DNA from 3 places in the Bacillus sp. AFS017336 genome. Region 1 is predicted to be linked to each of the others. Evidence: predicted binding sites of a transcription regulator. Region 1 holds the regulator's gene; each other region holds the start of a gene.

Region 1 (6,815 bases):
TATTTACTGGTCTTTATGATTTCAGAGGGGAACCTACTAATAGTGTTTTAGAGGACTGTAATATTGATCGCAGTTTATGGGTTGAAAAACTTAAATCATATAATGAACAAATTTTATTTATTGGTAATGATGTATCATTACATAAAGAATTTATTATAGAGCACTTAAAAGATCAGGCTGTTTTTGTAAATGCTAGTATGAATAATCAGAGACCAAGTGAACTGTTTACATGTAGTTTAGAAGAAAGTGAAGAATCGGTACACAATTTTTCACCAGAATATTTAAGATTATCAGAAGCAGAAGCTAATTGGCTAGCTAGCCAAGAAAAGTAGGAGGATATTATGATCTCATCGGTTGCTTTTCGGAAAATGAAAGAAGAAGATTTAGATCAAATAGTGGAAATTGAAAAAAAATCGTTCCCAACACCATGGACACATGATGCATTTTATAATGAATTATATTCAAATCAATTTGCCAATTATTTAGTTGCTGAAGTTGATGAGAAGATAATTGGATATTGTGGGTTATGGGTAGTCATTGACGAGGGACATATTACAAATATAGCTATTTTACCGGACTATAGAGGGAAGAGTCTAGGTGAAAAGTTACTTCGAGCAGTAATGGAAACTGCTAAAAACCTTGGAGCAGAAACTTTAACATTAGAAGTAAGGGTATCGAATCATGTAGCAATGGGACTGTATCGTAAGCTAGGATTCCAAGACGGTGGGATTCGAAAAAGCTATTATACAGATAATTTTGAGGATGCATTAGTGATGTGGGTGAATTTGAAATGATGAATGAAAATTGTTTAATACTAGCTATAGAGACAAGTTGTGATGAAACCTCAGCAGCTATTATTAAAAATGGTAATGAAATTCTAAGTAATGTAGTAGCAACACAGATCGATATACACAAACGTTTTGGTGGAGTAGTACCTGAAGTCGCTTCAAGATTACATGTTGAGCAAATAACGGTGGTAATTGAAGAAGCGATGGAGCAAGCACAGATTAACTATGAGGATTTAGCTGCCATTGCTGTTACAGAGGGTCCAGGACTAGTAGGTGCATTACTAATTGGAGTAAATGCTGCAAAAGCAATTGCCTTTGCTCATGGATTACCTCTAATAGGTGTTCACCACATTGCAGGTCATATATATGCCAATCAACTAGTACAGCCTTTACAATATCCACTATTAGCTTTAGTAGTTTCTGGTGGGCATACAGAGCTTGTTTATATGAAGGAAGATGGCGTTTTTGAAGTAATAGGAGAAACACGAGACGACGCGGCAGGTGAGGCCTATGATAAGGTTGCTAGAACGCTTAAATTGCCTTATCCAGGTGGTCCACACATCGATCGTCTAGCACAAGAAGGAACGGCAAATATTCCATTTCCTAGAGCTTGGTTAGAAGAAGGTAGTTATGATTTTAGCTTTAGTGGTTTAAAGTCAGCAGTTATTAATTATATGCACAATGCTGAACAAAGAGGTGAGGAAGTGTCGCCAGCTAATGTAGCTGCCAGCTTCCAAGCAAGTGTAATTGAAGTAATTGTTTCAAAAACGATTAAAGCTGCAAAAGAATATGATGTGAAACAAGTTTTATTAGCAGGTGGAGTAGCAGCTAATAAAGGATTAAGAGCTTCATTACAAAATGAGATGAATGACTTAAATGATATAGAATTAATTATACCGCCATTATCACTTTGTACAGATAATGCAGCGATGATCGGTGCAGCTGCTTTTATCAGATTGAAGCAAGGGAAACTAGGTAATTTGGCACTAAACGGTAACCCTGGCTTAGATTTAGAGAATATGTAAAAAGTACTTATTCACAATTTTTTTAATAAAATGTGGATAAGTACTTTTTCTTTGTTAAAAACTTATTAAACCTTGTGCACAAAAATGTGTATAACATTGCTGTTTTTCTGTGGATAATGTGTATAAACCTGTGTAAAAGCTAAAATATAGCAAAAGTTATGTGGATAAAAATGTAGATAAGAAAAAACGGATAGCAATCAGCATATCCGTTTAATCATTACTCTTGTAAGTTTTCCCATTCTTCCATTAGGTCTATTAACTTAGCTTCTAAATCATTTTTCTTACTTGTTAATTCGTGTACTAATTGAAAGTCTCCGTAAACTTCTGGTTTGCATAGTTCTAGTTCGATTGTTTCTATATCAAGCTCAAATTGCGAGATATTGCTTTCGATCTCCTCAATACGACGCTGAGTTTGACGAAGTTTTTTCTTTAATTCTTTGTCTTGTTGATAATCAGAAACTGGTTGAGATGATTGTTTAACTTGTGTTAACATAACTTCTTTTTCAGCTTGTTCTTTCTCATATGCTTCGTTTTTCTTAAATTGGTAATAGTCATAATCACCTAGATAAATTGATAATCCTTCTTTTGCTAGTTCGAAAGTTTTTGTGGATAATCTGTTCATAAAATAACGATCATGTGATACAAACAAAATAGTCCCAGGATAATCTAATAAAGCATTTTCTAAAACTTCTTTACTATCTAAATCCAAATGGTTGGTAGGCTCATCAAGAATTAGAAAATTAGCTTTTTTCATCATAAGTTTTGCTAATGCTAATCTTGCTTTTTCTCCACCGCTTAAAGAGGTAACGATTTTAGTCACATCATCGCCAGAAAATAAAAAATTCCCTAATATTGTTCGAATCTCTTGTTCAGGCTTTAATGGATAATCATCCCAAAGTTCATCTAATACTCTTTTGTTAGATGTAAGCTTAGCTTGCTCCTGGTCATAATAACCGACCGAAACATTTGCACCAAAATCAATTGTTCCTTGTAATTTATTTAAATCACCAATAATCGTCTTAAGTAATGTCGACTTTCCAACACCGTTTGGACCGACTAGTGCAACACTATCTCCTCGGTTCAATACAAACTTCATTGTTTGATCAATTGTAGGGATGCGGTTATATCCAATAAATAAATCTTGTATTGAAAGGACGTCATTTCCACTTTGTTTTTCAATTGCAAATGAAAAATTAGCTGAAGAATCTTCTCCAAGTGGCTTGTCTAATCGAACCATTCTGTCGAGCTGTTTTCTACGACTTTGTGCTCTTTTTGTAGTTGAGGCACGTGCAATATTACGTTGTACAAAATCTTCAAGCTTAGAGATTTCTTCTTGTTGTTTTTCGAACTGTTTAAGCTCTTGCTCATATTGAGCAGCTTTTAAATCAAGATATTTACTATAGTTCCCAACAAAACGTTGATGCCTACGATTAGATATTTCATAAACAATATTTACAACTTGATCAAGGAAATATCGATCGTGGGATACAATTAATACCGCACCAGGATAAGATTGTAAATAACGCTCTAACCAACTAAGTGTATCAATATCCAAGTGATTTGTAGGCTCATCCAGTATTAATAGATCAGGCTTTGTTAATAATAGTTTACCTAAAGCAAGTCTTGTTTTTTGCCCACCGCTTAACGAAGAAATTTTTGTTTCGTAATCTTCATTACTGAAACCTAAGCCGCTAATAATTGAACGAATATCTGCTTCAAACTGATAACCGCCGTTTTCTTTGAATGTATATTGAAGATGATCATATTCATTCATTATCTTGTCATAAACAGGCTGATTAGAATAGACTTCTTCTTGAGTCATTTTTACTTCTAATTTTCTCATATTTTCCTGCATCTCAACTAAATGATTAAAAACAGAATAATATTCTTCCCATATCGTTTGATCACTTTGTAATCCAGTATTTTGGGCTAGGTAGCCTACAGTAACGTCCTTAGGCTTATTTATCTCGCCTCCGTCGTAAGACAATTCACCAGCTATTATTTTGAGTAATGTAGATTTTCCTGCGCCATTACGACCAACAATCGCAACTCGATCATTCGTTTGAACTTCTAATTTTATATTTGAAAGAATAATGTCACTACCAAAATACTTTGAGACATTATTTACTTGTAAAAGAATCATGGATAACACCTCATTGCAAAATTTTTTATCTGAGTAACTGTAGACTGTCAAAATTCTTAAATATAGTGTATATTTTACATTAGAACAAGTACTTTATTACTAAAGTAAAGCTAAATTACACACCATAGTAAAAAGAATTACAGTAAGTGGGGGATTAAAAAATGGACTCGGAACAAATTAAAATTCCACAAGCTACTGCTAAACGTCTACCTTTATATTACCGTTTTATAAAGAATTTGTCTTTATCAGGTAAACAAAGAGTTTCTTCAGCAGAGTTAAGTGAAGCAGTAAAGGTAGATTCCGCTACGATTAGAAGAGATTTTTCTTATTTTGGAGCACTTGGAAAAAAAGGATATGGATATAACGTAAATTACTTATTAACTTTTTTCTCGAAAGCGCTTAACCAACATGAAGTGATGAAAGTTGCATTAATTGGTGTAGGTAATTTAGGGACTGCATTCTTACACTATAATTTTATAAAAAATAATAATACTAAAATTGAAATGGCATTTGATATTGATCCAAATAAGATTGGAACTGAAATTGGTGGAGTACCTGTCTATAATTTAGATAATTTAGAAGACGTAATGAATGATGATATTCAAATCGTTATTTTAACTGTACCTGCACCTGTAGCTCAATCAATAGCAGATCGATTAAATGGAAAAAATATAAGAGGAATCTTAAATTTTACTCCTGCTCGAATTAGTGTACCAGAACATATTCGTATTCATCATATAGACCTAGCGGTTGAACTACAAACATTGGCATATTTTTTACAACAATAAAATTAGATTAATTTAAAAACCCCCAAAATATTGGGGGTTTCTTTAATGTAAATTTAACTGCTGAAAAACTACAAATGTGTTCATTAACATATGTGTTAAAATTGGAACGATAATTGAATTTGTACGTTTGTATAAATAACAAAATACGAAACCAATTAGGAAGTAAGATAAAAAGAATGGTAAGTCGCCATGCATAAACGAAAATATTGCTGAACTAATCCCAGCAGAAATAATAAATGGTAAGCGATTATAAAGCCTTTTGAAAATGATTCGGCGGAAAATTATCTCTTCTAATATCGGTGCTACTAGACTTGGTATGATAATAAATGCAGGATTCAGTTTAGCAATATTTAAGATATTTTGAGTATTTTCAGAGCCTGTATGTAAATTGAATACATAAATTAAAATGATATTACACACAATTTGAGTTGCCATCGTAATGAAGTAACCTAAAATTACCCAATTTAATATTGTACGATAGTTATGCTTAAAATTCTTAATTCCTTCAAAAATGGGCTTATGTAATAAAATCAGTATAATAATTAAACCAGTTATGAAGCTAATACAACTCCATAAGGCCACCGCTTCAAGGGAAGCAGTCTTCTTTTCCACTCCAGCGTATAAATTACTATTTAATAAATAGGGAACCCCAAATGCCGCCGAATATTGAATAACAGCATAAGTTAAGATAATCAATAAATCTCTAGTTTTCAATAAGATAGCTCCTTTGTGTTGATATTTTTCATAACCCAAAGGTTGATAACAACATGTACATTATTTTACTCGTTTCTTTAGTTTCTTAAAAGAAATTTTCGTTTTTTATTTTACATTTAATTGTAAAGATAAAACTGATTATATTTCGACAAGAAAAGTGCCTGCTTCAGACTTGCAAAATTTTTTGATATTATTTAAACTAATAATTGTGTTAGCACTCAATATTAATGAGTGCTAAAAAATAATGATTTGATTATTGAGGAGGTATTACACATGTTAAAGCCATTAGGTGATCGTGTTGTAATTGAGCTTGTTGAGTCTGAAGAAAAAACTGCTAGCGGTATCGTGTTACCAGGTAGTGCACAAGAAAAGCCACAAGAAGGCAAAGTTGTTGCAGTAGGTACTGGACGTGTACTTGAAAATGGTGAGCGCATTGCTTTAGAAGTATCTGTAGGTGACCGCATTATCTTCTCTAAATACTCAGGTACAGAAGTTAAGTACGGTGGTACTGAATACCTAGTACTTCGCGAAAACGATATTCTTGCAATCATAGGTTAATAAAATAAAATACTTAAATTAAAAAATAAATTTTTTATATTATAAGGAGGTCATTTCAATGGCTAAGGACATTAGATTTGGTGAAGAAGCTCGTCGCGCAATGTTACGTGGTGTAGACGCTTTAGCTGATGCTGTAAAAGTAACATTAGGACCAAAAGGACGTAACGTAGTTCTTGAGAAAAAATTCGGTTCTCCATTAATTACAAATGACGGTGTTACAATCGCAAAAGAAATCGAATTAGAAGATGCATTCGAAAACATGGGTGCAAAATTAGTTGCAGAAGTTGCTAGCAAAACGAACGAGATTGCTGGGGACGGTACAACTACTGCGACAGTTTTAGCGCAAGCTATGATTCGTGAAGGTCTTAAAAACGTAACTGCTGGTGCAAACCCAATGGGTATCCGTAAAGGTATCGAAAAAGCAGTTGCTGTAGCAATTGAAGAATTAAAAACAATCTCTAAACCAATTGAAGGTAAAGAGTCAATCGCACAGGTTGCTGCAATTTCTTCAGCAGATCCAGAAGTAGGACAATTAATCGCTGAAGCAATGGAGCGCGTAGGTAACGACGGTGTTATTACACTTGAAGAATCTAAAGGCTTCACAACTGAATTAGAAGTAGTAGAAGGTATGCAATTTGACCGTGGATACTCTTCACCATACATGGTTACAAATTCAGAGAAAATGGTTGCTGAATTAGAAAATCCATATATCTTAATTACAGATAAAAAAGTAACAAATATTCAAGAAATCTTACCGGTACTTGAGCAAGTTGTTCAACAAGGTAAGCCACTATTAATC
Region 2 (6,815 bases), on a different contig from region 1:
GAAACGACCACTAGCTAAATTAGCGGTCGTTTCAATACTTTAATAAGGAGGGGAATGCGATGAAAAAGTGGCTAGTTTCCATACTTCTAATACTTATACCGACATTGCTAATTGGCTGTGGAAAAGATGATTCGGCTGAAGGGAAAAAGCAAGTACCAAACGATGGAATTTCTCAATCAGTAGTTAACACAATTAAAGAGAATAACGCAAAAGAAAGCGCAGAAAAAAAGCAAACTACTGAAAAAAAACAGAGTGATGAAAAAAAGCAAACCTCTGAAAAAAAGCAAAGTAATGAAGTCAAACAAGAGCAAAAGGAAAGCCCTAAAAAAGAGGAAACAAAAAAGGAAGTAAATAAAGCACCAATTCAAGAAAAAAAATCAAGTAGCACAGATAAAACACAAAAGAAGTCGAATGCTCCTCCGAAAGATACAAAGAAGAATGACGTTGCAACGACTAAAAAACCAGCAAGTGGCAAAAAGGATAAATATCAAACAGATCCAGTACCAAAGGATAAACCAAAACCAGTAGAACCTGGTGATACTGCAGTTGTACCTACTAAAAAATTAACTGCTACCATTTCAATTGTTTGTGACACGATTTTAAATAATATGGATAAGTTTAACGAAGATAAATTATCTGTTTTGCCAAAAGATGGCGTAATCATGGCAAAAAGAACAGTTGAGTTTTCAGAAGGAGAAAGTGTTCTAGATGTATTGAAACGTGAAACGAGAGCATCCAAAATTCAAATGGAAATGGAATTTTACCCGGCATATAATAGCGCTTATATTGAAGGAATCAATAATATTTATGAATTTGATTGTGGTGAGCTTTCTGGTTGGATGTACAAAGTAAATGGATGGTTTCCAAATTACGGAGCAAGTCGTTATGAACTAAAAGATGGAGATGTCATTGAATGGGTTTATACATGCGATTTAGGACGTGATGTCGGAGGGTATGTAGAAGGAGTGGAGAATCAATGAGGGATGCTTTCTCATCCTGCCATCCTTTCATAAATATGTTTTATTTTACAGCAGTCATTATTTTTTCAATGTTTTTTCTTCATCCTGCCCTATTAATCATTTCACTTTTAGTGGCAGTCATCTATTCAATTTATTTAAACGGTGTCAAATCGGTCAAATTTAATTTCTTTATGATGCTTCCAACAATGATTATTGCAGCGATCATAAATCCAACGTTTAGTCACGCAGGTGTGACGATTCTTTATTATATTGACGATGGGAATCCAATTACACTTGAATCAATTTTATATGGTCTTGCAGTAGCGTGTATGCTTGTTACTGTCATTAATTGGTTTGCTTGCTACAATGCCGTGATGACTTCGGATAAATTTATCTATCTATTTGGAAGAATCCTTCCAAGTTTATCATTAATATTTTCGATGGTGTTACGATTTGTTCCTAGATTTAAAATGCGAATAAAAGAAATTGCTGAAGCACAACGAAGTATCGGTAAATCTACCTCAAATGGCAATATATTTCATCGTATAAAAAATGGGCTTAACATTATTTCCATATTAGTTACTTGGGCATTAGAAAATGGAATAGAAACAGCCGACTCAATGAAATCTCGCGGTTATGGACTTAGAGGCCGTACTGCATTCTCAATTTTTAAATTCGAAAAAAGAGATCGAATCGTATTAGCGATCTTTATTGTTTGTACTACCATTATTTTAATTGGCACGTATCAAGGAATTACTTCTATTAAATACTATCCAGCCATTTTAATAAAGCCTTTAACAATATGGAATCTTTTTGTTTATTTTACTTACTTGTTATTTTTATTTACCCCTATGATTCTGAATGTAATGGAGGATTTGAAATGGAAATCTATCAAATCAAACAGCTAACCTTTTCTTATCCAGAAAGAGAATATAAAGCGATTGATGATGTTTCAGTTAACATAAATCGAGGTGATTTTACAGTCATAATTGGAAAATCGGGTTGTGGTAAAACAACATTATTACGACATTTAAAAACGATTATTACACCTCATGGAAATCGAAGTGGTGAAATAAACTTTATGAATGAACCAATTGAATCACTAGATTTACGAACAGTAGCGAGCAAAATAGGTTTTGTATCACAAAACCCTGATAATCAAATCGTAACTGATAAAGTGTGGCATGAGCTTGCATTTGGATTAGAAAGTCTTGGAATCGATAATCAAACAATACGGCTAAGAGTAGCAGAAATGGCTAGTTTTTTTGGTATTCAAAATTGGTTTTTGAAAAATGTAAGTGAGCTATCGGGTGGTCAAAAACAGCTACTAAATTTAGCGTCAGTTATGGCAATGCAACCTGAAGTATTAATACTAGACGAGCCAACCTCACAATTAGACCCAATCGCTGCGGCTGAGTTTTTGGAAGCAATTAAAAAGATAAATAATGAATTAGGCGTTACGATCATCTTAACAGAACATCGATTAGAAGAAGTTTTTCCGATGGCTGATAAAGTAATCGCAATGGAAAACGGTAAGATAATTGTTCACGATACACCTGTACGTGTTTGTGAATGCTTAATGAACGAAAAAAATGATTTAATAAGTGCGTTGCCAAGTGCCATGCAAATCTATTCGAGCTTGCCTAGTAATGAGGAATGCCCAGTAACCGTGCGAGACGGAAGAAATTTTTTAGATCATTTACTTAATGGTAAATCAATAAAAGAACAGAATTCTCAAGTGAAAAACGATATGAATAACAACGAAAACGCCATTGAATTGAAAGATGTATGGTTTAAGTACGAAAAAAATGGGACGGATATTTTAAAAAGTTTGTCTCTTAAAATACAAAAAGGTAAATTTTATGCCATTATGGGTGGAAATGGAACAGGAAAATCAACAACTTTATCAGTAATAGCAGGAAATAATAAACCTTATCGTGGAAAAGTTTTACTAAATGGAAAACCAGTTGCGAAATACAATAATAAAGAGCTATTTCATAAAAATTTAGGTGTACTACCTCAAAATCCTCAAAGCTTATTTGTGAAAAAGACTGTAGAGCTTGATTTAATTTCGATCATAAAGGATCGAACATTAAGTGAAGTGGAGATGAACAAGAAAATTTCAGATGTTTCTATCTTAGTTGAAATAGAGCATTTGTTAAAGGAACATCCTTATGATTTAAGTGGCGGAGAACAACAAAGAGTAGCGTTAGCAAAAATATTACTTTTAGAACCTAAGATTCTATTATTAGATGAGCCTACAAAAGGATTAGATAACTGTTTTAAAGAGAAGTTTGCCAACATTTTAAAAGAACTAACTCAAAATGGTGTTACGATTTTAATGGTGTCACATGATCTGGAATTTTGTGCAAAACATACAGACAATTGTGGACTATTTTTCGATGGTAATTTAATTTCGGAAAGTACAACTACAGAATTCTTTGGTGGTAATAGTTTTTATACAACTGCAGCAAATCGCATCTCTCGCCAATATTTTAAAAATGCCATAACAAATGAGGATGTGATTGCATTATGCAAGATGGCAATGCAATAAAATCAAGAAAAAGAAGTATGCTAGCCACCTTTCTAATTTTAATAGTAATTCCCCTAACAATTGCATGCGGAATCTTACTATTAAATGACAGAAAATATTATTTGATTAGTCTTCTAATTATTTTCTATTCGATGCTTCCATTTGGAATGGTTTTTGAAAAACGTCGACCTCAAGCAAGGGAGTTAATTGTGATCGCAGTACTATGTGCGATTGCCGTCGCTGGAAGAGCAGCCTTTTTTTGGATCCCCCAATTTAAGCCAGTTGTCGCAATCGTCATTATTGCCGGGGTAACCTTTGGAGCTGAAAGCGGATTTTTAGTTGGAGCAATGTCAGGCTTTGTATCAAATTTCTTCTTTGGTCAAGGTCCATGGACACCATGGCAAATGTTTTGTTTTGGAATCATTGGATTTATTGCCGGACTAATATTTCACAAAGATAGGCTTCCAAAAAAAAGGCTTATCCTTTGTCTTTTTGGTGGATTATCAACATTTTTTATCTATGGCGGAATCATAAACTTTGGCGCACTATTAATGTGGTCTTCACACCCAACTTGGAAAGCTCTCCTAACTACATATCTATCCGGAGTTCCTTTTGATCTAGGTCACGCTTTAGCAACGGTCATCTTTTTAGCGATCCTTGCTAATCCGATGATCGAAAAATTAGAACGAATAAAGAAGAAATATGGCTTAGTAGAAAGTCGATAAGAAAAGTAAATATCGATAGCCTCTATCATTTACTGAAAACATAACATTTGGTTATGTTTTTTTGTATATTAAGAAAGTATAAATTGGCAGCGGAGAAGATCAAACGACGTAGTTTTCAATTTTAGGAATTAAGTATAAGTGCAACTACCCCTCTGTCTTCGCCAATCGGAGAGTTTTCTTTATTGTAAAGTAATAAATGTGAACTTTTTATGAAAATATTACCGGGGGTCTACGAAATAAAATTATGATAGTATTTTTATAAGGAGGGGACGAGAAATGGAATTTAAAAAGGCAAATTACATGTTAATTGGGGTACTTATTTTATTAAGTGCATTAAAATATATCGATGTTGTACGCAATTTAATAAATAAATCAAATGAAACTTATTACGTGCTTTTCGGAGTAGTGATCGTAATAACTGGTATAATTTTTGTATTAAGTCCTTATTTTATGAAGAATAAACAAAGTGATTTTTCTATTGAAGGTTAAACTAATGTGATCCTAAATTAAGAAAATGTCTATCTTAATTTAGGATAAGATCTAAATTATAAACTTCTATCTAACATCTTCTAAAACTCTCCAGTTCCAAGAAAATCTATCCATTAAAAGTTTACTATGTAGAATATTTAACAAATGATTGGTGACTCTATCCGTATAAATGAAGAATTGGTATTTTACGGAAAGGAAGTCTAACGAAATATGTCAACATGGTCCCAAATATATAATCCTTTACATAATATTTGGCTTTCTGCATTAATGGCAGCTATTCCAATTATATTTTTTATTATCGCATTAACAGTTTTAAAACTAAGAGGTTATATAGCAGGTGCATTAAGCATTATTGTTGCAGGTATTGTTGCAGTTTTAGTTTATGGAATGCCAATTAAAATGATTGTGTCATCTGCTGTATATGGAATATTGGCAGGGATTTGGCCAGTTGCATCAATCGTACTAGCAGCAATATTCCTATATAAACTAACTACTAAAACTGGTCAGTTTAGTATTATTCGAAAAAGTATCGCATCCATAACGGAAGATCAACGAATTCAAGTTCTTTTGGTGGCCTATTCATTCGGCGCATTTTTAGAAGGTGCTGCAGGATTTGGTGCGCCTGTTGCCATTACTGCTGCGATTCTAGTTGGGCTTGGTTTTAATGCATTAAATGCTGCGGCGATCTGCTTAATCGCAAACATTGCTGGTGGAGCATTTGGAGCAATGGGAATACCTGTTAATGTACCAGCACAATTGACTGGTCTTGATGGACTTACAGTTGGTAGATATACTGCTCTAGTTCTTCCACTAGTAAGCATTTTAGTACCATTTTTACTTGTATTTATCATCGATGGTTTTAAAGGAATTAGACAAACACTTCCAGCCATTTTAGTTAATGGAATTTCATTCGCCATTACACAATTTGCTGTTTTGTATTTTTTAGGCGCAGAACTTGCTGATATATTTGCAGCAATAATAAGTTTAGTTGCAGTATCATTATTTTTACGCATATGGAGTCCAAAAGAAATTTATAAAATTCAACAAACAGAAAGTAAAGCTTCAAACGCAGAAGAAAGATATTCATTTAATCAAATCATCTATGCATGGTTACCGTTTATTCTACTAACTGTTTTTGTGACAATTTTTAATTTAAACTTTATTAAAGCTCTATTTGCACCCGGAGGAGCACTGGCGAAACTTGTATTTTTAATACCTGTACCAGCTTTGAATAATTTAATTATTCGAAAACCGCCAATTGTTCCAACTGATACACCTTATGCAGCCGTTTATAAATTAGATTTATTTTCGTCAACTGTAACGGCCATTGTATTAGCAGCTATTTTAACGATTATTATTTTTAAATGTAATTGGAATTTAGTTAAAGAGACCGCCAGTGAAACTTTTAAAGAATTAATATCACCAATACTAACCATTTGTAGCGTCTTAGCTTTTGCCTACATTTGTACCTATTCAGGAATGTCATCAACGCTTGGACTAGCGTTCGCATCTACTGGAGACAAGTTCCCACTATTCTCACCAATACTTGGTTGGATCGGCGTATTCCTAACAGGTTCCGTTGTAAATAGTGGATCATTATTTGCACCATTACAAGCCGTAACAGCAGCACAAATCGGAATCCTCCCAGAAACAATGGTTGCCGTAAACGTAATGGGAGGAACAATGGCAAAAATGATTTCCCCACAATCAGTAGCAGTCGCAACAGCAGCAGTTGGCCTTGTTGGACAAGAATCAAAGCTCTTTAAAATGACAGTAAAGTACAGCCTGTCACTATTAGTTTTAATAGGTATTGTTAGCTGGACTATATTTTAAGGATAGGAATTTGAACCATAAGATATTATTTCTTATGGTTTTTTTTGCGTTTTCAAACGTATTCACATTGAAAGATAAGGGCATATGCTCAAGCTTACATAGGGCCAGATTATGTCATGAAGGAAAATAGATAGCGTATGCACAAAAACGATTAGCTTATAGATGAAGAACTGTAGCTTATGCACGAAAATCAGTTCTTTATGAACAAAAACAACTACTTTATGAGCAAAGTACACATCTTTATGAACAAAATACATATTTTGTTCGCCTTTTCCT
Region 3 (6,815 bases), on a different contig from region 1:
GAGTAACTCCATAATCTTCTTCTATAAACAATCGGATTTCAACAAGGTCACCACTCTTTAGTTCCGTATTCCAAGGCTTAGCTTCTCCATTTATCTTACAGCCTTTTGCCATTCTTAATTCATGAAGCAACTTCTTTGGAAATTGCCATGCACTTTTCAAATACGACTCTACGGTTTGATTCTCATGCACTTTACTTATTTCAACCTTAAACCAAGGATTTTGATTCATAGTTTCCATTACTAATCACCACTTTCAATATGGCTATTATACCAAAATAAGATTAGTCAAAAAAGGAGCACCTTTCAGGTGCCCCTACGTTTACTAATTATTTAACAGCCTTTAAAAGCATTCATATAAACTTCTTCTAATTCCTTTACTAAAGGTAGTTTTGGATTTGCAGTTGTGCATTGGTCTTCGAAAGCACGATCAGCTAAATATGCTACTTTGTCTTTAAATTCTTTTTCAGATACACCTTGTGATTCGATACTCATATTTATATTTAATTCTTTCGATAACTTAATGACTGCTGTAATTAGACTCTCAACGCCTTGTTCTGTTGTCGTAGCTGGAAGTCCTAAGAAGCGTGCAATTTCTGCATATCGTTCATCTGCAATAAAATGCTTATATTTAGGGAAAGCAGTAAATTTAGTTGGTTTTTTTGCATTATATCTTATTACGTGAGGCATTAAGATCGCATTTGCTCTGCCATGTGGAATATGGAATTCCGCACCGATTTTATGAGCCAAGCTATGGTTAATTCCTAAAAATGCATTTGCAAATGCCATTCCTGCTATTGCTGATGCATTATGCATTTTTTCACGTGCTTCAGAATCATTTCCATCTTTATAAGCTCTAGGTAAATATTTAAATACTAATTTAATCGCTTGTAACGCAAGTCCATCTGTATAATCGTTCGCTAATACACTTACATAAGCCTCTATAGCATGTGTTAATACATCCATTCCTGTATCTGCAGTAATGCTTTTAGGAACTGTTGACACAAACTGAGGGTCAATAATTGCAACATCTGGTGTTAACTCATAATCTGCTAATGGATATTTTATATTATTTGCTTTATCTGTAATTACAGCAAAAGGCGTTACTTCTGATCCAGTACCTGATGTAGTTGGAATCGCAACAAACTGAGCTTTTCGACCTAATTTTGGATATTTATAAGCTCTTTTTCGAATGTCCAAGAACTTTTGCTTAGGTCCGTCTAAAGTAGTTTCTGGATATTCAAAATACATCCACATCCCCTTAGCAGCATCCATTGCTGAACCGCCACCAAACGCAATGATTGTATCTGGTTCAAATGCCCTCATTCTGTCTGCACCCTTCATTACAGTAACATCTGAAGGATCTGGTTCTACATCTGAAAAGATTTCAATCTGAATATTTTCTTGTCTCTTTTCTAAATAATATTTAATCACATCAACATAACCAAGTTTGACCATTGCTTCGTCAGTTACAATAAATGCTTTTTTGACATTTGGCATTTTTTCTAAATACTGTGTTGAATATTTTTCAAAATAAATTTTTGGTGGTAGTTTGACCCATTGCATATTCATATTTCTTCTTCCTAATTTTTTAATATTTAAAAGATGAACTGTAGTTACGTTTGTTGATACAGAGTTCTTACCGTGCGATCCACAGCCTAGTGTCAATGAAGGAATAAATGCGTTATATAAATCACCAATTCCGCCATGAGCTGAAGGAGCATTTGATATTACACGGCATGCTTTCATTCTCAATCCAAATTCTTTTTGAATTTCTTCATCACTACTGTGAATAACTGCAGAATGTCCTAATCCTCCAAGCTCTAACATTTCTTCACATCGTTTAAAGCCTTCTTCTTTGTCATTTACTTTGATTATTGCTAAAACTGGACTTAGTTTTTCTCTTGTTAAAGGTTCATTTGCACCAACATTGTCACATTCTACGATTAGAATTTTTGTATCCACAGGAACACTTACTCCAGCTAATTTCGCAATTTCATAAGCTGATTTACCGACAATGTCCCCATTAACAGCACAAGTTGTCTCGTTAATCACTAGCTTTTCTAATTTCTTTTTATCTTCTATTGTTGCAAAATAACAATTATTTGCTTCTAATTCTGCGTTTACCTCATCATAAATTTCTTCATCAACAATTACTGCTTGTTCAGATGCACAAATCATTCCATTATCAAATGTTTTTGAGAGTATTAGATCATTAACTGCACATTTGATTTCAGCAGATTTTTCAATATAACAAGGTACATTTCCTGGTCCAACACCTAAAGCGGGCTTTCCTGTACTATAGGCTGATTTAACCATGCCCGCTCCTCCAGTTGCTAATACAAGAGCTACGCCTACATGATTCATTAAACATTTTGTTGCTTCTATAGAAGGCACTTCAATCCATTGCACACAGTTCTCTGGAGCTCCAGCTTTAACTGCAGCATCACGTACTATTTTTGCTGCTTCTCTACTACAGTTTTGTGCTGAAGGATGGAATGCAAAAATAATTGGATTTCTAGTTTTAATTGCAATTATTGCTTTAAATAATGTTGTTGATGTTGGATTAGTTGTTGGAGTTACACCTGCAATTACACCAACAGGCTCTGCTATTTCAGTTATTCCTGTTTGCTGATCTTCACTTATGATTCCAACCGTTTTATTATCTTTTATTGAATTCCATATATATTCTGTTGCAAAAATATTTTTAATTATTTTATCCTCATAAACTCCACGCCCTGTTTCCTCAACTGCCATTTTTGCTAGTGGCATATGTTGATCCAAACCAGCTAGAACCATCGAATGTACGATTTCATTGATTTGTTCTTGATTAAAACTTTCAAATTCCTTTAATGCTTTTTGTCCTTTTACTACTAATTCATTTACCATTTCAGAAGCGCTACTAATTTCATTTACAATTTTTTCTTGAACAGCCATTTGGCTCTCCTCCTCTGATGATGGACAGTTAGATCCAATTAGGATTTAATACGTCCCATTTATCAATTTATATTGTGAAATATTTCACATTATCGTTTACAAATATAATATATATCCTTTTCATTGAAAATGCTATGTCTATTTTGTGAAATAATTCACAAATACTTATGTTTTTATTTGGATTTTTCATTTTTTTCTTTCTTTATCATATCCCTAGATTCAATCTTTGTAGATTTTTGTTAATTCTTTTCTTTTTTCAAATAATTTCGCATATGATAGAATTAAGAGTAAGTTCATTTGAACTTATTTTTCAACTGTTAGATTTTTCTAACAAAACTGGCAAAAAGGACGTGTAACCATGATTGCTCGAAGGAGCATTTGGCAACGTAAAGATTTATCCTACACTTAGCGGTTTTAATTTAGAGAACCAAAAGAACTCTAAAAATAAAACTGAAGGTAGGCGAAACTATGGTTGACAGGCGATTATGTTATTTCTTCAATGATATATAGCTTTGTAGTTAGAAAGGCAAAAAACTAACTACGAGCTCTATATGTACGTAGTTAGTTTATAACTTTACTTTTTAACTACTAACTACGAAAAGAGGAAATAACAATGAGTAACAATCGTTTGGGTGAGACCTTAATGATTTTATTTGGTTCATTTATTTTAGCCACTACACTTTACCATTTTCATTATCAAAACAATCTTGCTGAGGGTGGATTTATTGGCATTGCTTTATTAGTCAAAAATTCGTTTAATATATCCCCTTCAATTACAACATTAATTCTCGATATTCCGATTATCTTATTGGCAGGATTGTATTTAGGTAAAAAATTATTAATTAATACGACACTCGGCGCAATTTCATTTTCGGTGTTTTATTCTATAATAGAAAAAACATCACATTTTACATTTCATTTTGGAAATCATTTATGGATTCCCGCTATATTAGGTGGAATTTTCGCTGGACTTGGATTAGGGTTAATTCTTAGAAGTGGTGGAGCAACTGGTGGAGATGACTTAATAACAATCATAATGAGCAAAAAATCAAAAATTTCAATAGGTAAAGTATATTTTATATTTGATGCTGTGATTCTACTTTGTTCACTTAGTTATCTTTCATGGAATGAAGTAGGTTATACAATACTCTCAGTCGCTATTTGTGCAAAAGTAACTGAATTAGTATATGAAGGTAAAGTACAAAATAAATCCGTTGCAATTAAAACGAATGAAAAAAGATTACACGCTTAATGCGTGTAATCTTTTTTTGATTCTGAGTAGTCAACGAGTTCATTTAAAACATTTTCAGCAGCTAAATCATAAAGACAATCTTTAAAAAGGATTGCCAGTCTTCGGTAGTCATTATATTTATCTAATAGTTCGTCCACAGATGAGCCTTCTTCAATGCTTGTCTTATTTACTTCCTCTTGTTTTTTAGCAAACTTAATTGTAAATGTACCTAATTTCTCAAACATTGAACCGTAAAACTCATCAAAGTTTGATACACTTACTAATTCTTCTTCTTCGGCGTCAACTTGTAGACCATCAAATTCTCGTAAGAGTTCGTAAATAATGCTACTGTACTCATCATTTAAATAAATACTTTTTTCGATCCTGTATCCAATAACTCGATAGAAATGGCCATCGTTCTTTACAAATTGAACAGTATCATTTATTTTAAACTTAAAATACTTAAACATTGTACTTCACCCCTACCAATGTTGTCTTTTATCATACTATTTACAAAACACTATAGAAACTATACAACCAAAACTTGACAAAATTAAAAATACCAACGATTAATCAAGTATTCTTGATAATACTTAAGAAAATTGATAAATTATACATACAATAGCCACATTAATATTATCTTTTTATCATAATTTAGGAGGTGGATATTGCCTTGTTAGCTGAAAACGATAAACTTTTGATTTATGATTTAACTAGCTTAATGATTCGAGTTCGAAAAAACTGGCAAAAAACAGATGAGGAAGCTAAAAACCCCTTAACACCACCAAAATACTTACTATTGTATTTAATATATAAAAATCAAAAACTTTCCGCTTCAGACCTTGGAAAACAAATGGGTCTTTCTTCAGGTTCAATAACAACCGCTGTAAATAAATTGGTAAGTAATCATCTAATTACTCGTAAAAGAGATATCCGAGATCGCAGAGTGACTTGGCTGGAACTCACAGATGAAGGAAAACAAATTATTGAAGACATGTTCGACATTCGACAAGAGCTTTGGCTTACATTATTCGAAAAGCTATCAAAAGATGAAAGAGATCAATTCCATCTATTATTAAACAAATTAACTTCAAACTAAAAAGGCTATCTCAAATGAGATAACCTTTTTTTGTTTGATATAAGTCTAACTTTTACAGGAAAGTGAATATTATTTACCCGTTTTCAATTCAGTCCAATACTTATCATATAATTCTGTTTGTTTTCCAACATCTTTAATCCAACTAGTTGCATCTGTTTCTTGTTTTGTAACATTTATATAAGGATTTTGTTTATATTCTTCAGAATGATAAGGTCCTGATTTACTATTTGGATCTGCATATCCGATTGATTCATAATTTTTTGCACTTACTTTTGGATCATACATATAATTAATAAATTTTTCTGCTAAATCCTTTTGTTTTGCATCTTTAGGGATTGCCAATGTATCTGCCCATCTTGATGAGCCTTCTTTTGGTACAACCCACTTTACATCTTTAAGTTCTTTTTGAATATAAGCTGCATCACCTGACCATACTTGGCCAATCCATGCATCTTCTGTAATAAACTTTTGCTTTACTGTATCTGTGTCAAACGCTAATAAATTAGGTGTTAAAGTTTTTAAATTATTATAGGCTGTTTGAAGTTCATCTTTATTTGTGGAACTATTTGAAAAACCATTTTTAATTAATCCCATTCCAAATACTTCTCTATTATCATCTAATAAAGTAACGTGACCCTTGTATTTAGGGTTCCAAAGATCATCCCAACTATCGATGTTTTCTTTTACATATTTTGGATTGTAAGCAATCCCTGTTAGTCCTCCAGTATAAACAACTGAATACTCACCTTTTGGGTCAAATTCTTGATTCGTATATTCGGGAGAAATATTTTCTAAGTTTGGCATTTTATTTTTATCCAACTTAGCTAACATTTTCTGATGGATCATCAGTTTAACCATATAGTCTGAAGGCTGAATTACATCATAATCTGAACCACCAGCTTTTAATTTTGCATATAGCTCTTCATTACTAGCAAACACTTGATAATTAATTTTAACATCATATTTCTTTTCAAATGATTCCAAAACCTTTTCGTCAAAATTATCTGCCCAGCTATAAATATTTAATTCTTTTTTTCCTGCCGAACAGGCAGATAATAGCAAACTTACTAAACCTAAAGATACCATTAGTGAAGCAACTTTTTTAAATTTACTCATAATGCCTACTGACTACCTCCTTTAATCTTAAACTATATAGGATTTTTTCTCTGTTTTATTATTGATTCCTTTTGTACGATAAACTTCAGAAACAACCATTAGGAATATAATTGTAACGATTAAAATGGTTGAAATTGCATTTATTTCAGGTGTTACACCTTTTTTAACCATTCCATATATATAAATTGGTAGTGTAGTTGAACTTGGTCCTGAAACAAAAAAGCTAATAACAAAATCATCAATACTTAATGTAAAACATAAAAGTGCAGATGCAATTATTCCTGGCATAAGTGCCGGTAATGTAACAAATCTAAATGTTTGCCATGGTGTTGCACCTAGGTCACTTGCAGCATCCTCTAAATCAGAAGACATACCTGAAAGTCTAGCTGCTAAAAGAATAATTACATATGAAATACAAAAAGTGACATGTGCAAT

What was found. The regulator Rex, encoded in region 1, represses fermentation and respiration genes when NADH is low (regulators of the CRP and FNR family bind a similar motif). The targets are predictions, from matches to a motif close to TTGTGAAATATTTCACAA.
Region 2: CN601_RS15260 (lactate permease LctP family transporter) is a predicted target of Rex. The motif match lies at 4,833-4,850, and genes of this name have one in related genera.
Region 3: adhE (bifunctional acetaldehyde-CoA/alcohol dehydrogenase) is a predicted target of Rex. The motif match lies at 3,007-3,024, and genes of this name have one in related genera.

Annotation. Positions count from the first base shown of each region.
Region 1 covers NZ_NUCO01000149.1:9,683-16,497, reverse strand. Annotated here, with positions in the region: gene tsaB (tRNA (adenosine(37)-N6)-threonylcarbamoyltransferase complex dimerization subunit type 1 TsaB) at 1-332, shown strand, start outside; gene rimI (ribosomal protein S18-alanine N-acetyltransferase) at 342-794, shown strand; gene tsaD (tRNA (adenosine(37)-N6)-threonylcarbamoyltransferase complex transferase subunit TsaD) at 794-1,813, shown strand; gene CN601_RS25195 (ABC-F family ATP-binding cassette domain-containing protein) at 2,031-3,956, opposite strand; gene CN601_RS25190 (redox-sensing transcriptional repressor Rex) at 4,118-4,744, shown strand; gene CN601_RS25185 (CPBP family intramembrane glutamic endopeptidase) at 4,787-5,458, opposite strand; gene groES (co-chaperone GroES) at 5,732-6,016, shown strand; gene groL (chaperonin GroEL) at 6,075-6,815, shown strand, end outside.
Region 2 covers NZ_NUCO01000024.1:194,438-201,252, reverse strand. Annotated here, with positions in the region: gene CN601_RS15285 (DUF4430 domain-containing protein) at 60-980, shown strand; gene CN601_RS15280 (energy-coupling factor transporter transmembrane component T) at 977-1,867, shown strand; gene CN601_RS15275 (ABC transporter ATP-binding protein) at 1,840-3,513, shown strand; gene CN601_RS15270 (ECF transporter S component) at 3,492-4,217, shown strand; gene CN601_RS15265 (hypothetical protein) at 4,494-4,706, shown strand; gene CN601_RS15260 (lactate permease LctP family transporter) at 4,917-6,539, shown strand.
Region 3 covers NZ_NUCO01000021.1:106,139-112,953, reverse strand. Annotated here, with positions in the region: gene CN601_RS12305 (RluA family pseudouridine synthase) at 1-238, opposite strand, end outside; gene adhE (bifunctional acetaldehyde-CoA/alcohol dehydrogenase) at 331-2,934, opposite strand; gene CN601_RS12295 (YitT family protein) at 3,578-4,186, shown strand; partial or broken gene CN601_RS28000 (histidinol dehydrogenase) at 4,437-4,635, opposite strand; gene CN601_RS12285 (MarR family winged helix-turn-helix transcriptional regulator) at 4,839-5,264, shown strand; gene CN601_RS12280 (polyamine ABC transporter substrate-binding protein) at 5,334-6,380, opposite strand; gene CN601_RS12275 (ABC transporter permease) at 6,408-6,815, opposite strand, start outside.